Regions from separate parts of the Streptomyces sp. S07_1.15 genome, predicted to be linked through region 1. Evidence: riboswitches for the same ligand, from Rfam matches in the RefSeq annotation. Region 1 holds a riboswitch; each other region holds the start of a gene.
What was found. A riboswitch is a leader RNA that binds a small molecule or an ion and turns the genes downstream of it on or off. The one in region 1 is predicted to bind cobalamin.
Positions count from the first base shown of each region.

Region 1 (3,840 bases):
CTTGAGCTCCGCCACCAGGTAGGTGTTGACCTGCAGGAACTCACCCGAGAGGGTCTCGCGCTTGAAGAGGTTCGACACCTGCGGCTCGACGCATTCGTACACCCCGGCGATGGAGGCGATCGTCGCGGTCGGGGCGATGGCGAGCAGCAGGGAGTTGCGCAGCCCCGTGGCGGCGATCCGGGCCCGCAGCGCCTCCCACCGCTCCGGCCACCGGGGCCGGACGCCGTAGTGGTCGGGGTGGAGCACGCCGCGCGAGGCGCGGGTGGAGGACCAGGCCGGGTGCGGGCCGTGCCGCCCGGCGAGAGCGCAGGAGGCCTCGTAGGCCGCGAGCATGATCCGCTCGGAGATCTCGGTGGAGAGCCGGGCCGCCGCGGGGGAGTCGAACGGCAGCCGCAGCCGGAAGAAGACGTCCTGCAGCCCCATTACCCCGAGTCCGACCGGGCGCCAGCGCCGGTTGGAGGCGGCGGCCTGCGGGGTGGGGTAGAAGTTGATGTCCACGACCCGGTCGAGGAAGGCGACGGCGGTGCGGACGGTGGCGTCCAGCCGCTCCCAGTCCATCGCCTCCGCCACCGCGGCCTCACCGGGACCGGCGTCCGCCGCGACATGGGCCGCGAGGTTGACCGACCCGAGATTGCAGACGGCGGTCTCCCCGTCGTCGGTGACCTCCAGGATCTCGGTGCAGAGATTCGAGGAGTGGACGACCTTGCCGGGCTCGGCGGTCTGGTTCGCGGTCCGGTTGGCGGCGTCCTTGAACGTCATCCAGCCGTTGCCGGTCTGCGCGAGCGTGCGCATCATCCGGGCGTACAACTGCCGCGCGGGCAGCCGCCGGACGGCGAGCCCGGCCTCCTCGGCCCGGCGGTACGCCGCGTCGAACTCGGCGCCCCACAGGTCCGGCAGCGCGGGCACGTCGGAGGGGGAGAAGAGCGACCACTCGGCGTCGGCCTCGACCCGGCGCATGAACTCGTCCGGGATCCAGTTGGCCAGATTGAGGTGGTGCGTGCGGCGGGCCTCCTCGCCGGTGTTGTCCCGCAGCTCCAGGAACTCCTCGATGTCGGCGTGCCAGGGCTCCAGGTAGACGCAGGCCGCGCCCTTCCGCCGGCCGCCCTGGTTGACGGCGGCGACGGAGGAGTCGAGCGTGCGCAGGAACGGGACGATCCCGCCGGAGTGGCCGTTGGTGCCGCGGATCAGGGCGCCCCGGGAGCGGATCCGGCTGAACGGCAGGCCGATGCCGCCCGCGTGCTTGGAGAGCCGGGCGACCTGGTGGTAGCGCTCGTAGAGGGAGTCCAGTTCGTCGAGCGGGGAGTCCAGCAGATAGCAGGAGGACATCTGCGGGTGCCGGGTGCCGGAGTTGAAGAGGGTGGGGGAGCTGGGGAGATAGTGCAGCCGGCTCATCAGCCGGTAGAGCGAGGCGACCTCGTCCACGGCCGCGCGCGAGTCGTCTGCGGCCAGCCCGCAGGCCACCCGGAGCAGGAAGTGCTGCGGGGTCTCGACGACCTGACGGCTCACCGGATGCCGCAGCAGGTAGCGGCTGTACAGGGTCCGCAGCCCGAAGTAGCCGAAGCGGTCGTCGGCGCCGTCGGCGAGCGACGTCTCCACCAGGGTGTCCAGCCGTGCCGCGTGCTCGCGGACGAAGGCGGCGGTGCGGTCGGCGATCAGGCCCTCCCGGTGGCCGGCCGCGATCGAGTCCGGGAAGGAGACCGCGCCCTGGCCGGCCGCCTCGTCCGCGATGGCACGGCTGAGGAGTCGGGCCGCCAGCCGCGAGTACACCGGGTCCTCGGAGATCAGCCCGGCCGCGGCCTCCGTCGCCAGCTCGCGCAACGCGGCCTCGTCCGCGCCGGGTTCGCGGCCGCGCAGCGCGGCGGCGGCCACCCGGCCCGGGTCGGCGGCGGGCAGATCGGCCGTCAGCCCGGTGAGGAGGCGCAGCAGCGCGGTACCGGGGGCGTCCCGGCCGGCGGTCGCTGTGCCGCCGCTGTCGGCTGATGCGGGATCGGCGGGCGCGATGGTCACGGAGAACTCTCCCTCGCTCGGCGGGGCCGCGGGGCGGAGCGCGGGGCGCGTGCGGCCCCCGTCCGCCCGGAGGGGCGGAAGACCGCGCGACGTCCACCGGCCCAATCCCCGGAGCCCGGACGGAATCGACGCCGGCTCGGTCGAGCCGGACGTGGCCGACGGCAGGCGCTCGGACTCGAAGGCAGGCGAAAGCCGCCTTCACACCGTTGCGGGACAGTTCAGGATTCGCACCGGATTCCCCTGGCGCGTCAGCGAGCATGAGCATACATCTTGTGTCGCTTTCCGCGAGCGGCACTAGATGTTGTGTATCCCGGCGCACGGGGGCGCTTTGCAGGGGAACACGTCCGGGGCCGCCCCCGGAGTGCGCGGGGAGCGGGAACCGGGCCGCCGGGAAGGGCGGGTGTTCCCGTTCGGGATCCCGGAAAAATCCTCCGCGCACCGGAGTGGCGTGCGCCCGGCGGCCCGGGGGGCGCACCCCGGCGCGCCCCCCGGGCACGCCGATGGCCCCGGCGCGGGGCCGGGGCCATCGGGTCGTTCGGGCGGTTCCGCCGGAGCGGTGGCGTGGGCGTCAGCAGCAGCGGAAGCCCTCGCGGGGGTCGGCCTCACGGCCGTCCACGCGCTGCTTCTCGAACTCGCGGCGGCTCAGCACCTCCGCGTCCGGATCGCACTTCCGTGCGTGGGCGACGTACCGGTCGTAGGTGGCCTCCCCGGTCGCCTCCCGCCAGAGGAAGCGGATCCTGGCGGCCTTCTCCCTGAGCGCGGAGCTCACGAGGAACTCCCCGTGCCGGTGCTCTCCTTGCCGTCCGTGCCGGCGCCGGCCGCGACGAGTTCGGCCTTCTCCTCCTTGGTGGGCCACAGAGCGGCCGGGGCCACGAGCTTCGACTCCACGTAGGGCACCTCCTCCAGCTTGGCCTGCGCGGGATTGCGGATCGCCTTGACGCATACCCGCCCGGCGTCGACGAGTACCACGATGACCAGCAGGAGGAAGAGGACGGAGAGGACGCCGTCCACCGTCGCGTTGGTGACGACGGTGTGCATGTCGCCCATGTCCTTGGCGGGCGGCAGCACCTTGCCGTCCTCGATGGCCTCCTGGTAGATGGAGCGCTGTGTGAAGAAGCCGATCTTCGGGTCACCCGAGAAGATCTTCTGCCAGCTCGCCGTGAAGGTCACCACCACGTCCCAGGCCAGCGGGACACCGGTGACCCAGGCCCACTTGAGCCGTCCGGACTTGACGAGCAGCGTGGTGGCGACGGCCAGCGCGACGGCCGCCAGCAGCTGGTTGGCGATACCGAACAGCGGGAAGAGCTGGTAGATGCCGCCCAGCGGGTCGTGGACGCCGACCCAGAGGAAGTAGCCCCAGAGGCCGACGACGACCGCGCTCGCGATCCAGGCCCCCGGCTTCCAGCTGACGTCCCGGAAGGGCTTGTAGACGTTGCCGAGCATGTCCTGGAGCATGAACCGGCCGACGCGGGTACCGGCGTCCACCGTGGTGAGGATGAACAGCGCCTCGAACATGATGGCGAAGTGGTACCAGAAGGCCTTCATCCCGGCGCCGCCGAAGACCGAGGAGAAGATCTCCGCCATACCGACGGCCAGCGTCGGGGCACCACCGGTCCGCGACAGCAGGGAGTCCTCCTCCACCGCCGCGGCGGCCGCCGCCAGATCGCCGGGGGAGATGGTGTAGCCGAGGTTCGCGACCGCCTCGGAGGCGGACTGCACCGAGTCGCCGATCAGGCCGGCCGGCGAGTTCATCGCGAAGTAGAGGCCGGGGTCGATGATGGACGCGGCCACCAGGGCCATGATCGCCACGAAGGACTCCATCAGCATGGAGCC
Region 1 covers NZ_JAJBZK010000001.1:2,371,461-2,375,300, reverse strand. The annotation lists gene LIX60_RS10005 (ribonucleoside-diphosphate reductase subunit alpha) at 1-2,007, opposite strand, end outside; cobalamin riboswitch at 2,150-2,282, opposite strand; gene LIX60_RS10000 (YbdD/YjiX family protein) at 2,576-2,776, opposite strand; gene LIX60_RS09995 (carbon starvation CstA family protein) at 2,773-3,840, opposite strand, start outside.

Region 2 (3,840 bases), 1.7 Mb from region 1:
GACGGCGCCTTGCCGCGGCGGGCTGGACAGATGGCTGCCGATGCGGTTGACCTGGATGCGCATCTGCTGGGCGATCAGCTGCGGGTCGACCGCGGCGTCGGTGACGACGGCCAGATACGAGCCCTGGCCGGCGGCGACCATGAAGAGGAAGCCGCCGTCGAATTCGACCATTTGCTGTATCACGGCCTTGCTGCCGGTGCCGAACTCCCGTCCGAGGCCCTTGGCGAGGGACTGCAGACCGGAGCAGGCGGCCGCGAGCCGGTCGGCGCTGTCCCGTCCGGTCCCCTCGGAACGGGCCATCAGCAGGCCGTCGGTGCTGAGCACCACCACGTGCCGGACACCGGAGACGGAGGCGACGTCCGCCACCATCCAGTCGCGGCCGGCCGGGCTCTTCATCTGATGCATCGTCATGAGAGGTGTCCTTCGGCGTCATCGTCGTCGCGGTGCGGGCGGCCGTCTCGGCCGGGGGAGCCGCCGTGGCCGGGCAGACCGGGCGGGCCGGGCAGACCGGGGGCCGTGCCGGGGCCGGTGGCTGCCACGCGCTGCCACGGACCTCCGGGGGGCGTGGCGGACGGCCCCGGCTCCGGGGTCTCCGGCCCGGTCCCGGCCGCTTCCGCCGTCCCGGCCGTCCCGCTCGTCCCGGTCGTCTCCGCCGCGTCCTCCGTTTCCGCCGCCCGTGTCCGGGCGGCGCCCGCGCGGCTGCCGGCGAAGAGGGCACCCATCCAGGCCCCGGCCCGCTCGGGGGAGGGCGGCGGCGGAGGAGGGGGCAGCTTCCCGGTACCGGTCAGCTCGGAGAGGGGCGGGACGGCGGCGCGGTGGCGGCTGGAGCGCCGCTGCGGCAGTCCCGGACCGCCTGTGGCGGCGGACGGCGGTACGGGGACGGTGCCGGTGACGGCCGTCGCGCCGGCCGGCACGGTGCCGCCCCCGGCGTACGCGGTCTCGCCGGCCGAGGGGCGCCGGGAGGCGGGCACGGCGGGCGGCTCCAGGGTCTGCAGCAGGGTGCCCGGCACCAGGACCACCGCGCGGACCCCGCCGTACGGGGAGGGCAGCAGGTCGACCTTGAGCCGGTGCCGCTCGGCGTACCGGCCGACGACCGCGAGCCCCGTCTGCGGGATCTCGCCGAGGTCGGCGAAGCCCAGCAGCCGGCGCCCGGCGGCGATCTCCCGCGCCTGTTCGAGGGCGTACTCGTCCATGCCGAGACCGGCGTCGTCGATCTCGATGACGGCGCCCCGGGTCACGGTGCGGACGGTCACCTCGACGTGGGTGGTCGGCGGCGCGCACTGGGTGGCGTTGGCGAGGAGCTCCGCCACGACGTGCACCAGGGGCTCCACGACGGTCGCCACCGCCGCGATGTCCTGGTCGCCGCAGACCTTGACGCGCTGGTACGACACGATCCGGGAGGCCCCCGCGCGGACCACGTCCACCAGCGCGTGCGGCTTCTGCCACTGCTGCCCCGGCCACTCGCCGCACAGCACCGCGAGACTCTGCGCGATCCGGGCCTGCTGCGCGGCGGCGTGGTCGCCGCGCATGCTCGCCTCCAGGACGTCGGGGTGGGCGGAGTGGCGGGCCTCCAGGGCGGCCATCTCCTCCTGGATGCGGTGCGAGGACGCCTGCACCCGGCGGGCGAGGGCCACGACGACCAGGCGCAGTGACTCCTCCCGCTCGCGGACGGTCCGCACGGCGGCGCCGGCGGCCGCCAGCACCCGCTCGTACTCCCGGGCCGTGCCCGGGTGGCTCTCCGGGGGCTGCGGGACCGGCACCGGTTCGCCCGCCAGGGCGGCGGGGAGCCGGACATCGGCGAGATGCCGGACCGTTTCCTCCCGCCGGGCGTCCTGGTGGGTGCAGAACTCACGCCACTCGGTGTCGTGCCGTGCGGCCTCCTCCCGCGCGGCCAGCGTCTCGCGCTCACAGGCGCGGAGCGCGCTCTGCAGCCGCTCGAAGAGACCGACCAGCAGGGCCGCGGTGAGGACGTGGCAGGCCACGGCCCAGCCGGCGCCCACCCCGCCCAGCGCCCACGGGTCCGTGACCGCTACGGCGGCCAGGAGCATCGCGGCCGGGCGGACGAAGCGGCGGCGGAACGTGGAGGAAGCGATCGAGGGTCGAACCATGGCACACCTTGGGAAGGGACGGACGGCGGATGACGGAGGCCCGCACACGGGGCGAGGCCCCCGGTATGAGGTCTGCCGCCGGGCGGCGGCCGACTCGTCCGGCCGCCCGGCCGTCCTGGCGTCCGGGCGCCGCCGTGCCGCGGACGGCGGGGCCCGGAGCCGCCGGGCGGCGCTCCGCGGCCCTCTTTCTACCGGCCGCTGCCGCCGCCGCGGGCCCGTTGTGCGCGGTACGGCACCGGGCACATCGATTCGAGGGGTACGCCGGGCAGGCCGGGCCGGGCCGGCGCGGGCGCCCGTGGCCGGGAAACGGGCGGGGGAGGGGAGGCCGGAACGGCGGGAGTCTCGGGTCCACGGGACGGAGCATAGACCCATGTATGAGCCATGCATTTCGTCATATCGCAGCTCAGAGCGGGTGTCGTACAGAAGAACGGAGGCCGTCGCACACCTGCCCGCACCGATGCGGGAGGATGCTGCCCAACGAGGCGACGGGAACCAGGAAGCCGGTGCGAATCCGGCGCGGTCCCGCCACTGTGACCGGGGAGCGGACCCCATCCGAGCCACGGCCCCCCGCGGGCCGGAAGGCCGGGGCGAGCGCCGATCCGGCAGCCAGGAGACTGGCCCGTCGCCGATCCGCCGCACCCGGGGCGAGGACACCCCAGGAAGAGGTTCGTGATGAGCGACGACGACGTGCCGTGCCCCGGCGCGGGCCGCATGCCGGACACCGTCACCGTGGTCGGCATCGGCGCCGACGGCTGGGACGGGCTCGGGCGGGACGCCCGGGAGGCGCTGCACCGTGCCGGGACCGTCATCGGCGGCCCCCGCCAGCTCGCCCTGCTGCCGCCCGGCTGCACGGCGGAACGGGTGCCCTGGCCGTCACCGCTGCGCCCCGCCGTGCCCCGGCTGCTCGCCGAGCACGCCGGACGGCGGGTGGCCGTCCTGGCCAGCGGCGACCCGATGTTCCACGGCATCGGGCGGACCCTGGCCGCGGCCGTCGGCGCGGAGCGGCTGCGGGTGCTGCCCCACGCCTCCTCGGCGTCGTACGCCTGTGCCCGGCTGGGCTGGGCGGTGGAGGACACCGAGGTGGTCAGCCTGGTGGGCCGGCCCGCCGCGGCCCTGGCCGCCGCCCTGCACGCGCGCCGACGGCTCCTCGTCCTGAGCGCGGGCGCCGGAACCCCGGGCGAGGTGGCGGCACTGCTGTGCGACCGCGGCTACGGACCGAGCCGGATGACGGTGCTCGAACAGCTGGGCGGCGGCGCGCGGGAACGCCGGTTCGAGGGCACCGCCGCCGGCTGGCCGCATCCGCCGGGCGATCCCCTGAACGTCGTCGCCGTCGAGTGCCGGCCCGAGCCGGACGGCCACCGGCTGTCCGCGGTCCCGGGGCTCCCGGACGAGGCGTACGAGCACGACGGGCAGCTCACCAAGCGCCGTGTGCGGGCGGCCACGCTGGCCGCGCTCGCCCCGGCACCGGGCGAACTGCTGTGGGACATCGGCGGCGGCTCCGGCAGCATCGCGGTCGAGTGGATGCGCGCCGGACGCGGCTGCCGCGCGGTGAGCGTGGAGCGCGACCCCGTACGGGCCGCGCGCATCCGGCGGAACGCGGAGCGGCTCGGGGTGCCCGCGCTGCGGGTGGTCACCGGGGCCGCCCCGGAGGCCCTGGACGGACTCGCGGACGGGCCCGCGGACGGACGGCCCGCGGACGGGCGGGGTCCCGGACTCGGGCCGCCCGACGCGG
Region 2 covers NZ_JAJBZK010000001.1:715,320-719,159, reverse strand. The annotation lists gene LIX60_RS03065 (roadblock/LC7 domain-containing protein) at 1-405, opposite strand, end outside; gene LIX60_RS03060 (ATP-binding protein) at 408-2,108, opposite strand; cobalamin riboswitch at 2,599-2,725, shown strand; gene cbiE (precorrin-6y C5,15-methyltransferase (decarboxylating) subunit CbiE) at 2,781-3,840, shown strand, end outside.
Region 2: linked by a shared signal. The riboswitch ahead of cbiE (precorrin-6y C5,15-methyltransferase (decarboxylating) subunit CbiE) and the one ahead of LIX60_RS10005 (ribonucleoside-diphosphate reductase subunit alpha) in region 1 are both predicted to bind cobalamin.

Region 3 (3,840 bases), 2.2 Mb from region 1:
GCAGCAGATCCGACAGCGGTGTGGTGAAGGCGAACAGCAGGACGCCCAGCGAGGCGGCCGAGGTGCGCAGCAGCAGCTGCCCGGCCTGCGCGGGGCCGTCCGGTGCGAGGGACAGCAGGCCGCGCTCCCCGCCCAGTTGGACGAGGAGCGGCAGCGCGCCGGTGACGCAGAAGCCGAGCGGCACCCGGTACGCCCGCCAGAGCCGGCGCGGCGGCACCCGGGCCGGGCCGAGCAGTGCGGTGAGCGCGACGGCGGCGATGAGCGGCGCCCCCGGCCAGGGCGGCAGGCTCACCGCCAGGACGGTCAGGCCGAGGGCGAGGACCGCCTTGTCCAGGGGGTGGCGGCGGCGCCAGCGACTGCTGTGCGCCGCCGCGTCGATGGGCAGCACGCGGGGCTACGCGGCCGGGCGGCCGCCGGGACCGGACGGCCCCCCGCCGCCCCGTTCGCCGGACGCGGGCGCCGGGGCGTTCCCGGCACCGCCCGGGTCCCCGCCGGCCGGTGGCGCCTCCGCGGCCGCCCCCGCGTCAGGGCGCGCGCCGCCCCCCGGTTTCCCGGTACCCGCCGTCCGGGCCGTGCCCGCCGCGGCGGTACCGGGACCGGCCGTTCCCGCCGCTTCGCCGGCGGCCCGCGCCTCCCCCTGCCGGCGTCCCCGGCGCAGCCCGAGGCAGTAAGCCAGCACCCCGGCGCCGATCGCGGCCTGGAGGGCGAAGAGCGCCGACTCCACTTCCGCCGACGGGGGTTCGTAGAGCGGGGCGAACCAGGGTTCGTAGCCCGGCCGGAGTTCCTCGACCGCCGTCTCGGCCTGCGCGTCACTGCCGGTGAAGGGCTCCTCCATGCCGTCGCCGAGTCCCAGGACGAGCGGGAGGGCGGCCAGGACGGCGACAACGGCCAGCAGCAGCAGGTTGGTCCGGGTGTTCCGGCTCATCGGGTCACCGCCTCCTCGGACCGCTCCGGCCGGCGGCCGCCGGGGGCCGTCCGCACACCGAGCCGGGCCAGGGCGGTCCCGTCGGCCTGGCCCAGCAGCCGGATCACCAGCACGGTGAGGATGCCCTCGCTGACGGCGAGGGGGATCTGGGTGACGGCGAAGACGGAGCCGAACTTGGCCAGGGCGCCGGGCAGTCCGGTGGCCGGGTCCGGGAACGCCAGGGCGAGCTGGACGCTGGTGACGCAGTAGGTGCTCAGATCGGCGGTGAAGGCACCGGCGAACACGGCGGCGGCGAGCGGCGCGCCGAGTCCCCTCACCAGCCGGTAGGCGGCGTACCCGGCCCACGGGCCCACCACGGCCATGGAGAAGACGTTGGCGCCCAGGGTGGTGAGCCCGCCGTGCGCCAGCAGCAGGGCCTGGAAGAGCAGGGTGATGGTGCCGAGCACCGCCATGACCGGCGGCCGGAACAGGATGGCACCGAGCCCGGTGCCGGTGGGGTGCGAGCAACTGCCCGTCACGGAGGGGATCTTCAGCGCGGACAGGACGAAGGTGAAGGCACCGGAGGCACCGAGCAGCAGGGTGTTCTCCGGATTCTTCCTCACCTCGCGGCTCAGCGACCGTACGCCGTGGAGGACGAAGGGGGCGGCGGCGGCGCTCCAGGCGACCGCGTGCCAGGGGGGCAGGTAGCCCTCGGCTATATGCATGGGAAAGCGGACCTCTCCAGCACCTCGTGGATGGACGACGCGCCCTGGCCGGTCTCCTGGCTTACGGGTCATGCCGCCCGGACTCCGCCTTCCCGGGTGCCGCGGCGCTCCGCGGCATCCCAGTGGCTCCCAGAGGGTGGAACCGGACTTCCCGATCACAGTGGCGAGGGCCGCACCGGTTCTTCACCGGTTTCCCGTGCACCAAGGCCCTGTGACAGTAGTGCGCCGCGCGCGAGGAGGACAAGCCGGTCACCCTGCGGTACATCCCACACCGGACGGCGCACGGGAGCACGGCGCCACCCGGCTCCGCGGGCGGGGCGCCGGGGCAGCGGGTGAGCCGGCGCCCTTCGAAGGGCGACTGCCGGAGTGGTTCATACCGTTTCACGCCTTTTACCCCGGATACCCGTCCGGCGTCGGCGGGCCCTGCCCGCATTACCGAGGAGGTGACGGCCATGCCGGAGCCCGGCAGCAAGAAGTACGACCGGAAACGGGCGAAGCTGCGCAAGGAGGCCGAGGACAGCGGAGTATCCGACCAGCAGGCCACCAAGGCGGCGGACAAGACCCTCCAGAAGGACCCGTCCATGCGCAGCCGGGGCCCGCGGACCACGCGCGGCCTCGGGCCGAAGGGAGAGCGGCCGGAGAGCCTCGGCTGACGGCCGCGGACCCTGCGGCGGACCGCCCCGGGCGGCACTGGGCGGCACCGCGGCGGCCGGCGGAACGGCGGCGGGCCCGGTCCCGGCGGACTGCCTCCGCCGGGACCGGGCCCTTTCTCACACCCGGGTGTGAAGAGGTGGGGTCACCCCTTCGCCATACGGGCCTTCCTGCTGTTGGTCAGCGGGTGGTGGTGACGGTCGACGTCCTTGCACCACTTCACATAACCGTGAACGTGCACGTACTTCCCGCTCACCCAGGCTTCCTTGTGCCGCAGGTGGTACCAGATGGGGTCGCCGTGGATCAGCTGGGCGCGCACCTTGCACTTGATGCCGATCCGGTCGTGCCGGTGGAGCTGGCCCACCACCGAGGAGTCGGTGCTGGGGTACTGCCGCTCGTTGAGCGTCCCGGCCTTGACGACCCCGTACGGCTTGTGCGGATGGTTCTGCGAGTCGGCCTGGACGGATGTCGCGCCGAGCAGCGAACCGCCGACCAGAAGGGCCGAGGCGGCGGCACCGGCCGCGAGTCCCGCGGAGCGGGACCTGAGCGTGTGGAACATGGGCAACTCCTGTTCTGCCAGGAATGTGACAAGGCGTCGCTTTCCGTTCGCACCGGGCATGAAACCAAAAAGGCGGCAAGGTCCCCCTCGGGGGCGATACCGGTCAACACCCGGGCGACGTCTCGTCACCAACCCGTAAGCAGAACGTGGTTGAGAAAGAGCGCTGTCGCCGCCTGGAGCACCAGCCAGCGGCGGTGGTGGCGGGCCGGGAGGAGAGCGGCGGCCGGGAGGAGCCAGAGGGCGAAGGGCAGCCAGATCCGTTCCGTCTCGGCCTTGCTCATCCCGGAGAGGTCGGCCGCCGCGATCATGCAGAGGCCCGCCAGGGCCAGGAGCACGACACCGCAGGCGTCCAGCGAGCGCCCCGACCGCAGCCGGCGGGCCGTCTCGGCGGTGGCGGCCAGGGCGCGGCGCAGCCCGGCGACGGAGGCGGCCCCGGCGATGACGACCGCGTTGGCGAGGTTGCCGAAGAACCAGTAGCTGTACGGGCGGATCCGGGCCACTCCCTGGTAGTAGCGGGTGACCAGCAGGTCGTAGCCCTCGTACCACCAGAAGCCGGCCGCGGTGAACGCGGCGGTGACCGCGGCCACCCCGGCGAGTGCGGGGAGCAGCGGGCGCACGGTCCGGCCGTGCAGCAGGACGGCGGCCGCAGGGATCACCATCAGCACCAGCCCGTACGAGAGATGGACGGTGAGGCCGAGCAGCAGCCCTGCGGCCAGCGCGGTCGCCGCAGGACGGCGCGCCGCCGGACGGCACGCCAGGGCGAGCAGGGCGATCCCCCAGGCGGCGACGGCCGAGAAGTAGGCGTCCGCGGAGACACCCGCCCAGACCGCCGCCGGGGCGAGCACGGCGAACGGCGCGGCCCGGCGCGCCCACCGCTCCCCCGCCACGGCACGCAGCGTCACCAGGACGGCCGCGGCGGCCGAGCTGCCCGCGATCAGCACCCACACGGCGGCCCAGGCGCCACCGCCGAGCCCGATGCGGTCGAGGCCGACGAAGGTGAG
Region 3 covers NZ_JAJBZK010000001.1:126,897-130,736, forward strand. The annotation lists gene cbiQ (cobalt ECF transporter T component CbiQ) at 1-388, opposite strand, end outside; gene LIX60_RS00585 (energy-coupling factor ABC transporter substrate-binding protein) at 395-925, opposite strand; gene LIX60_RS00590 (energy-coupling factor ABC transporter permease) at 922-1,629, opposite strand; cobalamin riboswitch at 1,658-1,850, opposite strand; gene LIX60_RS00595 (hypothetical protein) at 2,082-2,282, shown strand; gene LIX60_RS00600 (SH3 domain-containing protein) at 2,426-2,839, opposite strand; gene LIX60_RS00605 (hypothetical protein) at 2,965-3,840, opposite strand, start outside.
Region 3: linked by a shared signal. The riboswitch ahead of LIX60_RS00590 (energy-coupling factor ABC transporter permease) and the one ahead of LIX60_RS10005 (ribonucleoside-diphosphate reductase subunit alpha) in region 1 are both predicted to bind cobalamin.

Region 4 (3,840 bases), 3.7 Mb from region 1:
CCTCACCGACATCCAGCCGCCGCAGGGCTTCTCCGCCCAGACCGGCGCGGCGACCGTCATCCTCGCCTCCTCCCACCTGGGCTTCGGCCTCTCCACCACGCAGGTGTCCTCCGGCGCGATCATGGGCTCCGGCCTGGGCCGCAAGGGCGGCGTGGTGCGCTGGTCGACCGCGACCCGCATGTTCGTCGCCTGGGGCCTGACCCTGCCGGCCGCCGGCCTCGTCGCCGGACTGGCCGCCCTGCTGGCCGGGCGCGGCACCTGGGGCGTCACCGCGGTCGCCGTCATGGCTCTCGCGGGCAGCGCCTGGATCTGGGTGAAGTCGCGCCAGGAGAAGGTCGACCACAGCAATGTGAACGACGTCCCCGGCCCGGACGCCGATCCGGAGCACGAGGACATCGTCGCCGACGTCGTCGCCTCCCTCTCCCCGCCGCCCACCGACTCCGTGCTGGAGGCGGCCGCCCACGACGGCGAGGCCGGTTCCCCGCGCTCCGCGTCCCCGGCGTCCGAGTCCCCGGCGTCCAAGGCCACCGTCGTCTGACGGCTCAGGTAGAAGGAAGAACCCCATGAACATCGACTGGGCAGCACTCGGCCAGGTCTCCGTGGTCAGCCTCGTGGCGACCGTCGCCATCGTCGGCGTCTTCACCCTGGGTATCGTCGGCACCTCCGCCCGGCGGCACCCGCAGGCGGACGGCGCGGAGGGCGCCACGGTCACCGAGGCGCCGACCGCCCTGGCACGCACCCTCGCCACGGTCTGCTTCGCGGTCTCCGCGGCGGTCGTGGCGTACGGGATCTATCTGATCGTCGCCTGACGGTCTCCCGCACCACCCGCACCGCCCGCGTCGAACGGGCCGGCGGTACAGCGGCACCCGGGCCCGCCGCCCGGACAGCGCGTGACGCGTGCTGCCGGGGCGGCGGGCCCTCCGCGTCGCCCGCGCCCCTTCCGCCCGCCCGTCCCCCGCCCTGCCCGTCCGCGGCCGCCGCGCCCGTCCGCGGCCGCCCCGGCGCCCTGCCATCCCTCTCCACCCGGCTCTCCCGTCCCGTGCGCCCCTCCCGACCCGGCACCGGGCGGCGTACGCACCGCGCACGCCCCGGTGTGGCACTCCGCACACTGATCCCCCGCAGGTCAAGGGCGAGTTGACGGGCGTTCCCGGGCGTGGTGGACTGCCGGGGCCAAACGGCGGCAGGAGAGGAAGCCGGTGCGAATCCGGCGCGGTCCCGCCACTGTCACCGGGGAGCGCACCCCACCCACGTCACGGCCCGTTCCGACGGGCGGGAAGACCGGGGCCCGCGCCGATCCGGGAGCCAGGAGACTCTCACCGCCGGTCACGTCGAACCAGGGCGCGGACCCTGAGTGAGGACACACGCGATGCCCGGCTGCCGCCGCAGTACGCCCTGCCGTCGAACGCCCCGTGGCCGGACGGCCCGCGGGCGGGCGCCCCTCCCTCCGCTCCCGGCGGCCCCGCCGCCCCCGTCCCCCCTCCGAGGCGTGACGGCGGTCTGAGCCGATGCGTTCCGAAGACGCCGCCGGGGCCCCCGCGCCCCGGACACCCGCGCCCCCGGCGCCCGCTCCTCCGCACTCCACGGACGCCGTCCTCGTCGCCGGTACGGCGCTCGGCTTCCTCGCCGACCTCCTTCTGGCCGATCCCCGGCGCGGCCACCCCGTCGCCGCGTTCGGGCGGGCCGCAACGGCCGCCGAGCGGCTGCTGTGGCGCGATCACCGGGGTGCCGGGGCGCTGTACACCGCCCTGTGCGCCGGCGGCACGGTGGCCGCGGCCGCCGGGGTCTCCCGCGCCGTACGCCGCTCCCCCGCCGCCTCCGGGGCGCTGACCGCCGCCGTCACCTGGGCCGTGCTGGGCGGCACGTCGCTCGGCCGTGAGGCGCGGGCCGTCGGCGCCGCGCTGGAGGCCGGTGACCTGGCACGGGCGCGCGAACGGCTGCCGGGCCTCTGTGGGCGGGACCCGCAGTCGCTGGACGCACAGCAGATCGCCCGCGCGGTCGTGGAGTCCGTCGCGGAGAACACCTCCGACGCGGTCGTCGGGGCGCTGGTGTGGGGTGCCGCCGCCGGGGTGCCCGGCCTGGCCGGCTTCCGCGCGGTCAACACCCTCGACGCGATGGCCGGCCACAAGTCGCCGCGGCTGCGCCGGTTCGGCTGGGCCCCGGCCCGGCTGGACGATGTGGCGGGCTTCCCCGGGTCCCGGCTCACCGCCGCGCTGGCCGTGCTCGCCGGCCCGGACCCGCGGGGCGCCCTGCGGGTGCTCCGCTCCGACGCCCGGCGCCACCCGAGCCCCAACGCCGGCCCGGTGGAGGCGGCGTTCGCGGGGGCCCTCGGCGTACGGCTGGGCGGCACGCTGGCGTACGGCGGCCGGGTCGAACACCGGCCCGTGCTGGGGGCCGGCAACCGCCCGGTGGAGCCGCGCGACATCGAGCGTGCGGTGCGGCTCTCGCACCGGGTCGGCGCGCTGGCGCTGGTGGTGTGCGCCGGCGGACGGCTGGCGTACGGGGCGCTCCGGGGTGGCGCGACGGCTGTCCCCCGGCCGCCCGCCGGCCCGCGGGGCGCGCGTCCGGTGAGCGGGCGGCGGCGGGCCGCCGGAGAGGGGCGGGGATGACCGGCACCGACGGCGGCAGCACCCGGACCGGCAGCCACCGGACCGGCGGCGGCCTGCTGGTCGCGGGGACCACCTCCGACGCGGGCAAGAGCGTCGTCACCGCCGGTATCTGCCGGTGGCTGGCCCGCAAGGGCGTCTCCGTGGCCCCGTTCAAGGCGCAGAACATGTCGCTGAACTCCTTTGTGACACCCGAGGGGGCCGAGATCGGCCGCGCGCAGGCCATGCAGGCGCAGGCGGCGCGGGTGGAGCCGTCGGCGCTGATGAACCCGGTACTGCTCAAGCCCGGCGGCGACCGCAGCAGCCAGGTCGTGGTGCTCGGCAAACCGGCCGGTGAGCTGAGCGCCCGGGGCTACTTCGCGGCCGGCCCGGGGACCGGGGGCGCCCCGAGCGCGAACCGCCGGGAGGCGCTGCTCCCCGTCGTCCTCGACTGCTACGAGCGGCTGCGCGCCCGGTACGACGCGGTGATCTGCGAGGGCGCGGGCAGCCCGGCGGAGATCAATCTGCGCCGGCACGACATCGTCAACATGGGGCTGGCCCGGGCGGCCGGACTGCCAGCCGTGGTGGTCGGCGACATCGACCGCGGCGGGGTGTTCGCGTCCTTCTTCGGCACCACGGCCCTGCTGAGCCGCGCCGACCAGGCGCTGGTCGCGGGCTATGTGGTGAACAAGTTCCGCGGCGACGCGTCCCTGCTGGAGCCGGGGTTGGACATGCTGCGCGGGCTGACGGGGCGGCAGGTGCTGGGCGTCCTGCCGTACGCGCACGGCCTGGGCATCGACGAGGAGGACGGGCTGCGGCTCTCGCTGCGCGGCGCGGTCCGCGAGTCCGCCGCCGGACCTCCGTGCGGCGAGGAGGTGCTGCGGATCGCCGTGGCGGCCGTGCCCCTGATGTCCAACTTCACGGACGTCGACGCGCTGGCCGCCGAACCCGGCGTCCTGGTGCGCTTCGCCGACCGGCCGGAGGAGCTGGCCGACGCCGATCTCGTCGTCCTCCCGGGCACCCGCGGCACCGTGCGCGCGCTGGCCTGGCTGCGTGAACGGGGCCTCGCCGAGGCCGTCGCGCGGCGGGCCGCGGAGGGGCGGCCGGTGCTCGGGATCTGCGGCGGCTACCAGATGCTGGGCGAGCGCATCGAGGACGAGGTCGAGTCGCGGGCCGGGACGGTGGACGGGCTGGGACTGCTGCCGCTGCGGGTGCGCTTCGCGGTGGAGAAGACGCTGGCACGGCCGGCGGGCGAGGC
Region 4 covers NZ_JAJBZK010000001.1:6,026,831-6,030,670, reverse strand. The annotation lists gene LIX60_RS25865 (inorganic phosphate transporter) at 1-538, shown strand, start outside; gene LIX60_RS25860 (hypothetical protein) at 564-809, shown strand; cobalamin riboswitch at 1,186-1,313, shown strand; gene LIX60_RS25855 (cobalamin biosynthesis protein) at 1,506-2,606, shown strand; gene LIX60_RS25850 (cobyric acid synthase) at 2,603-3,840, shown strand, end outside.
Region 4: linked by a shared signal. The riboswitch ahead of LIX60_RS25855 (cobalamin biosynthesis protein) and the one ahead of LIX60_RS10005 (ribonucleoside-diphosphate reductase subunit alpha) in region 1 are both predicted to bind cobalamin.